Regions from separate parts of the Nicoliella sp. ESL1113 genome, predicted to be linked through region 3. Evidence: riboswitches for the same ligand, from Rfam matches in the RefSeq annotation. Region 3 holds a riboswitch; each other region holds the start of a gene.

Region 1 (2,273 bases), 300 kb from region 3:
TTGATAATAATATAACGCAATTAAATTAGAATGTAAAGGGTTTTATCTAATTTATTTATAATTATTTTCAAATTATCGCTTAATCATGATGATGCCTTGATTTAAAGGCCTAATCCATTAAAATCTGATCGATAATTAGCTGAGCGAGGGCGAATTAATTGCGGCACATTGTTATCAATGATAATTTATTATTATATCAATTAAAAAGGATGACAATTATGGATAAAAACGAAGCTTTAATTAACTTAGCCCATCGTAGGTATGCGACTAAAAAGTATGATCCGAACAAACATATTTCCGATAGGGATTGGCATACCATTATGGAGGTCGCTAGATTATCACCTAGTTCAATGGGACTTGAACCTTGGCAATTTTTGTTGATCGAAAATAAAGAATTGAAACAGGCAATGTATAACGATGCCTGGGGGGCGCAAAAGAGCCTTGACGGCGCTGATAAATTTGTTGTAATTTTAGCTCGTAAGGATATGAATATTCATTCCCCTCATATTAAGCATATGAGCGAAGATGTTCAAGGCCACCCGTTTGACATTGATTCACCGTTCTCTAAAAAAATCATTAATTTTCAGGAAAATGATTTTAAGTTAAATACTGAGCGTGAATTATTTGATTGGGCTTCAAAGCAAACCTACATTCCATTGGCGAACATGATGGATGCCGCTGCAGCATTAGACATTGATAGTTGTCCAATCGAGGGCTTTAACCGTGTCAACATTGATCGGATTCTGTCTGATTATGGAGCATTCGATCCTAGAAAGTGGAGCGTTTCTGTAATGGTCAGTTTTGGTTATCGTGACCAAGCGATTACGCCTAAGAAACGCCAACCAATGGAGGCTGTCTACCGAGTTATTAAATAATTAAGATGAAGCACAATTCGTTATTGGATTGTGTTTTTATATTGAGTTGATTAATTCATTTTTATCGCTTAATATATAAGTGGATTCAAATAATATACCGATTAATGGGGTGCTGGAATGGCTGAGATGATACCCATGAACCTGATCTAGGTAATGCTAGCGGAGGGATTATTAAAGGTGTATAAAATCAAGCTATTGCTTCATTCGATTAGTCTTTTAAGGAGATTTTTCAAATGGCAAGAACAGTTTTAATTACAGGAGCAAGTTCAGGATTAGGCGCTGAAACTGCGAAACAATTTGGTGAACGGGGCTTTAACGTCGTGGTAAATTATTACCATCATCAAGACGCTGCTGACCAAGTAGTTGAAGAAATTGGATCAGACCATGCAATTGCGATCAAGGCCGACGTTAGGGACAGAAGTCAAATCGATGAACTAGTTAAGCAGGCAATTGATCATTTTGGAAGCCTAGACGTCGTTGTTAATAATGCTTTAGTCGGGTTTAAATTTGATCCCGTTAAGCAAAAGGCTTTTCAAGATTTATCATGGGATGACTATCAAAAACAAATTGACGGGACCTTGAAGGGTGCTTTTAACGTTACCCAAAGTGCGCTTCCTAATATGATTAAAAATCATTATGGGAAGGTCATTAATATCGGGACGAACCTGTTTCAAAATCCGGTGGTTCCTTACCATGAATACACCACTGCAAAGGCAGCATTGATTGGATTTACTAGAAACTTAGCAGCCGAGCTAGGGAGTGCTGGGATTAGTTTTAATATGGTATCAGGGGGATTACTTAGAACCACTAATGCCAGTGCTGTTACTACTCCCGAGGTGTTTGACTTAATTGCCAATCAAACGCCACTTAAATCAGTAACTACTCCGAAACAGGTTGCTAAGATGGTGGTATTCTTAGGATCAGACGAAAGTGATGGGATTACAGGTCAAAATTACACTGTTGATGGTGGATTAACGATGAACTAAATATCAAATGAAAGGGCAGTAGTAATCACATTCGTGAATGCTACTGCCTTTTTTCATTGATTATTGTTCATTAATGTAATCTAGTATTCTAAACATGACGGCCTTATTTTCAATTGGAACTGGGGTGTTCAATATTTCTTGAGCGCTTTGGCCTAATATCGAGTCCTTAATATATGGAAAATCATTCACTACCATCTCACGAACGTTATTAGCCTTGGGTTCCAAATGAAATTGGAGGCCCGCAATTCGATGGTTCATCACGAACCCTTGGTTCTTTAAGCCAGGGGTGGAAAATAAACGTTCTGCCCCTGCTGGAATTTTGAACATTTCTTCATGCCAGTGAAGGGCAGTGACTTGTTTTGGTAATCCAGAAATGGCATTACTTTCTAGTTTAACAGCTGCCCAACCAACT
Region 2 (2,273 bases), 130 kb from region 3:
TCGCACCACCTTTAGCAACCATAACTGGGTCCACCACTAAGCTGCCGAACGAGTATTTCTTAATATTTTTAGCAACGCATGCAACGTGTTCAGCGTCAAATAGCGCCCCTGTCTTAGCCGCCTTAATCACAAAATCATCAGCGATTGAAGCAAACTGAGCATCCACCATCTCGAGGGGAAGGGGATATACCTTTTGAACATCCAATGTATTTTGAGCGGTTACTCCGACCACCACGCTAGTGCTAAACACATGACATTCCTGCATGGTTTTAATATCAGCCATCATCCCAGCACCGCCACCAGAATCAGTTCCAGCAATCGTTAACGTTTCAGGAAATTCTTTCATTACTTATATTCCTCCTTAGCAGCTTCTAGAGATTCCTTAAATTGCCAGTCTTGTTGATAAAACGCCTGTTCCCAGAACTGCCATTCTAGTTCACAACTCTTTAAGAAGTATTGACTTGCTTCTGCTAGTTCTTCATTAGAAGCATGTTCAGCAAATCGATCAACAAATTCAAACACAGTATCACTCATGGTCTTATCGTTTTCCTTACTAGCATAGAACATAATCCAATCATAATAGGGATTATCCTTAGTAGCATACCCTTCACTAACCAAGTGATCAGCGATTTCTGAATAGGTCCAAGGACATGGTTGAAAAGCGGCTAAAATATTCAGTAACGAACCCGTTTCTCCTGCCCGATGCATATGTGATTCATATAAATATGCCTTAGGCGATGGGGTAGCGTGTTGTTGACTTTCATATGTGACCCCCGCAATGTCACAGAAAATATGATGGGGATGAATTTCACTATTTAAGATAAAACTAATTTGACCATTAAAGAAATTCATTAATTCACGGTCATTACATTTAGCAATCGCATTACCATAAATTTTAATGAATTCACTAAGGTATTGATAATCTTGTTGAACATAGAATTTCAATGCCTTGGCAGGGACCTCACCATTAGCAATCCCCTTGATGAAGGGATGTTCGAAAATTTCCTTTAGAATTGGTTGTGCTTGTTGTTTCAATTGATCTGAAAACATGTTGAATCCTCCTAATTAATAACCATCCTGGGAAATAAAAAAAGCTTCCTGAGCAATTCAGAAAGCGCCTATTAATCGTTTTTATTTCGACTTCAGCCACGTTCCTACGCTAGTATTATCTAGAATCAGGTTCAATGGGTATTATCTCAGCCATACGGCACCCCAGTGGACAGTTAGATTATTTAATTACAAAACTAATATACCATATCTACTATTTAGTGTCTATTCACAAACACATAATGGAGTTAAGATTGACATTCTTTAATGGTTAGATTAGAATTCAATTAAAATAATATTAAGTAGGTGATCATTTGACTTATAAAATTGCATTAGCCCAAGCATATTCCGATATTGACCAAAATGTTAATCAAGTTAAATTTAATGACTTTGTTAATCAAGCTGCGGAACACGGCGCTGAATTAGTTGTCTTTCCAGAAATGTTCATGAGCACCATATCACCAACGGCTGGATTGGATGAAATTAATCAACATTCTGAAGCCCTGGATGGCCCATTTGTAACCAATGCAAGACAAACAGCGATGACAAAGCATGTCTGGATCATATTCGGGATGCGTGAAACTAATGATGATAATAATGATAAACGGGTCTATAACACGATCGTTGTCATCAATGATAAGGGTAACATTGTTAGCACCTATCATAAAACGCATCTCTACGATGCATTTGGGACTAAGGAGTCTGATCAGATTAAGCCTGGTAATAAATTATTTGAACCGATTGATACGCCATTCGGTAAAATTGGCTTATTTGTTTGTTATGAGCTTCGGTTCCCAGAAGTAGCGCGTTATGAAGCAATTCATGGCGCTGATATTATTATCATTCCAACAGCTTGGGTTAGCGGGCCACTAAAAGAATATCACTGGAGTTCCTTATTGAAAGCTCGTGCAATTGAAAACACGACCTTCATTGTGGGATGCGATAAACCCGATAGTGACAACCGAGTTGGATTGAGTCAAGTAGTCGATCCAATGGGAATCGTCGCTGCCCAAGCAGGAACTAACGAAACCATCTTGTATGCTGATATTGATTTAGATGTGATTAAGAAGGTGCGCCAAAAATTACCATCTGCTGCACAACGGATGCCAGAACTATATGATTAGAATAAATTATCCAATAATAAAAACGGTAGCTCCATTTCACTATGGAACTACCGTTTTTTTATTATTGATTGTTATTTGAGAATGCACCAATAACTCCTAATA
Region 3 (2,273 bases):
CCCAAAGACCGATATGAATAAGGTTCGTGAAAACATCGGGATGGTGTTCCAACATTTCAACCTCTTTAACAATCTTTCAGTTGGTGACAACATCATGTTAGCACCAGTTGAGTTAAAGAAGGAAACTAAGGAAGAAGCTGCTGAACAAGCCAAGAAACTCTTGGAAGTTGTTAACCTTTCCCAAAAATTTGATGCAAAGGTGCAATCACTTTCTGGTGGTCAAAAACAACGGATCGCCATTGCCCGTGCTTTAGCCATGAAGCCAGACATCATGTTATTTGACGAACCCACCAGTGCCCTTGATCCAGAAATGGTTGGTGATGTTTTGCAAGTAATGAAGCGTTTGGCTAAGGATGGAATGACAATGGTGGTCGTAACCCATGAAATGGGCTTTGCCCGTGAAGTTGCGGACCGCGTGGTCTTTGTTGATGACGGTAAGATTTTGGAATCAGGAACGCCTGAAGAAATCTTTGATCATCCTAAAAATGCCAGATTACAATCATTCTTGGAAAAAGTGCTATAAAAAATAAATAATGAAATAACCATCTTTCGGATTGCGAGGGATGGTTATTTTTTTATGCTTTGATAACAATTTAGATGATGGCTGAACCAACGCTTTATGGGGCGGATTGTTTAGCTCACTAAAAATAAAATAACTTTTTTGTTACTATAATATCCACTATTTTTTGAAACATTTATCTAAAAATGTCACTTTTGCTTGTTGTTTGATTATGCTATACTCAAATTACTTAATTAACTGCAAGGGGAGCCGTTCGGCTGAGACTAGGTTAATCATGACCTTGACCCTAATGAACCTGATCTGGTTAGTACCAGCGTAGGAATGCAGCGGATATTTATGAAAACTATCCAATTCTTTTTGTGGTGCAAACTATCCAATTTTTTGTTGTGAATTGGGTTCTCAGTTTAATTAAGCCAAAATGCTTAAGGAGAGATGTTTTCATGAATAATGAACAGGAAAAGCAAAGTTTGGATCCCGCAAACTTAAAATGGGGGCAAACGTTTCTTGCAAGTATTCAACATATTTTTGTTTCAAATGTATGGTTAGATCCAATTTTTGTGGCTTCAACAGCTGGGTTATCACTGAGCTTATCGACTAATTTAGTTAATGCAATTTTTATTGCATCTGGGTTAGTAACGATTATTCAAGCCACTAAGTTAGTTCGCCTTCCAATTGTGCAGGGACCATCCGCAGCTTTTGATGCGTTGATGATCAATGCTGGAAAAACGGGGACGTTACCCGCAGCTGGCGGATCGATTTTACTAAGTGCGATCTTAGCCTTCTTTTTAGCGGTTACTGGTTTATTGTCCAAGTTAACTAAATGGCTTCGACCAGCAATCACTGGAACGATTATCTTTTTAGTGGGGGTCTCATTAGCTAGTTTTACACTAGCGGAATTTTTAGGTGGGGACCCGACTGCAGCATCATTTGCATCACCCAAGACCTTATTCGTAGCAATTGTAACCGCAGGAATCGTAGTCTTTTTATCGATTTTTGGAAAGGGTGCTTGGCATCGCTATTCATTTTTAATTGCATTGGTAGCTGGTGATCTGATTGCAGGATTGACTGGCATGATCAATCTATCAGCGGTTGGTTCTAAGCCACTGTTCGGTTTACCACACATCCTTCCTTATGGGATGTTGAAGTTTAATTGGACCATCTTCTTAACGTTCTTCATTGCCTACTGTGTGGCGATTATTGAGGCATTGGGAGTATATGAAGCATCGGCTGATGTAACTAATACTAAGGTGGACCAAAAGAGAATGGAAAAGGGAATTGCTGGTGAAGCAGCGGGATCAATCTTGTCATCACTAATTGGTGGGTTCCCAACCACAGCATTTGCTCAAAACTTAGGAGTAATGAAGCTGACTGGCATTCATTCTAGAAAACCAATCCTACTAGCTGGTAGTTTGTTAGTGGTATTAGGCTTTATTCCAAAGCTAGGGGCCTTTTTATCTTTGACTCCCGCTCCAGTAATTGGTGGGATGTTCCTACCAGCAGCGGCCACGTTAATTACAACTGGTTTTAATATTTTAAAACGTGCTGAAAATAATGATACGAATAACTTAATTATTGGTTTATCGATTATGCTTGCAATCGGGATTCCAGCTTATGCTTCTGGCTATACGGGAGCATTAAAGCCATTATTAACTAATAACATTTTATTAGGAGCAATTTCTTCAGTTGTTCTTCACATTATCCTAGTGGCAATTCCTAAAGCATTTAAAAAGCAGGAGGCGGAATAGCAATGGTG

The links. A riboswitch is a leader RNA that binds a small molecule or an ion and turns the genes downstream of it on or off. The one in region 3 is predicted to bind thiamine pyrophosphate.
Region 1: it holds a riboswitch for thiamine pyrophosphate, as region 3 does, so the genes downstream of both, ACSYTJ_RS06855 (3-oxoacyl-ACP reductase) here and ACSYTJ_RS08155 (uracil-xanthine permease family protein) in region 3, are expected to answer to the same signal.
Region 2: it holds a riboswitch for thiamine pyrophosphate, as region 3 does, so the genes downstream of both, tenA (thiaminase II) here and ACSYTJ_RS08155 (uracil-xanthine permease family protein) in region 3, are expected to answer to the same signal.

What each region holds. Positions count from the first base shown of each region.
Region 1 covers NZ_CP196388.1:5,574-7,846, reverse strand. The annotation lists gene ACSYTJ_RS06860 (NAD(P)H-dependent oxidoreductase) at 219-875, shown strand; TPP riboswitch at 971-1,060, shown strand; gene ACSYTJ_RS06855 (3-oxoacyl-ACP reductase) at 1,109-1,861, shown strand; gene ACSYTJ_RS06850 (type 1 glutamine amidotransferase) at 1,922-2,273, opposite strand, start outside.
Region 2 covers NZ_CP196388.1:439,197-441,469, reverse strand. The annotation lists gene thiD (bifunctional hydroxymethylpyrimidine kinase/phosphomethylpyrimidine kinase) at 1-346, opposite strand, end outside; gene tenA (thiaminase II) at 346-1,050, opposite strand; TPP riboswitch at 1,134-1,225, opposite strand; gene ACSYTJ_RS08935 (carbon-nitrogen hydrolase family protein) at 1,362-2,171, shown strand; gene ACSYTJ_RS08930 (hypothetical protein) at 2,233-2,273, opposite strand, start outside.
Region 3 covers NZ_CP196388.1:306,775-309,047, forward strand. The annotation lists gene ACSYTJ_RS08150 (amino acid ABC transporter ATP-binding protein) at 1-523, shown strand, start outside; TPP riboswitch at 753-859, shown strand; gene ACSYTJ_RS08155 (uracil-xanthine permease family protein) at 961-2,265, shown strand; gene ACSYTJ_RS08160 (LuxE/PaaK family acyltransferase) at 2,268-2,273, shown strand, end outside.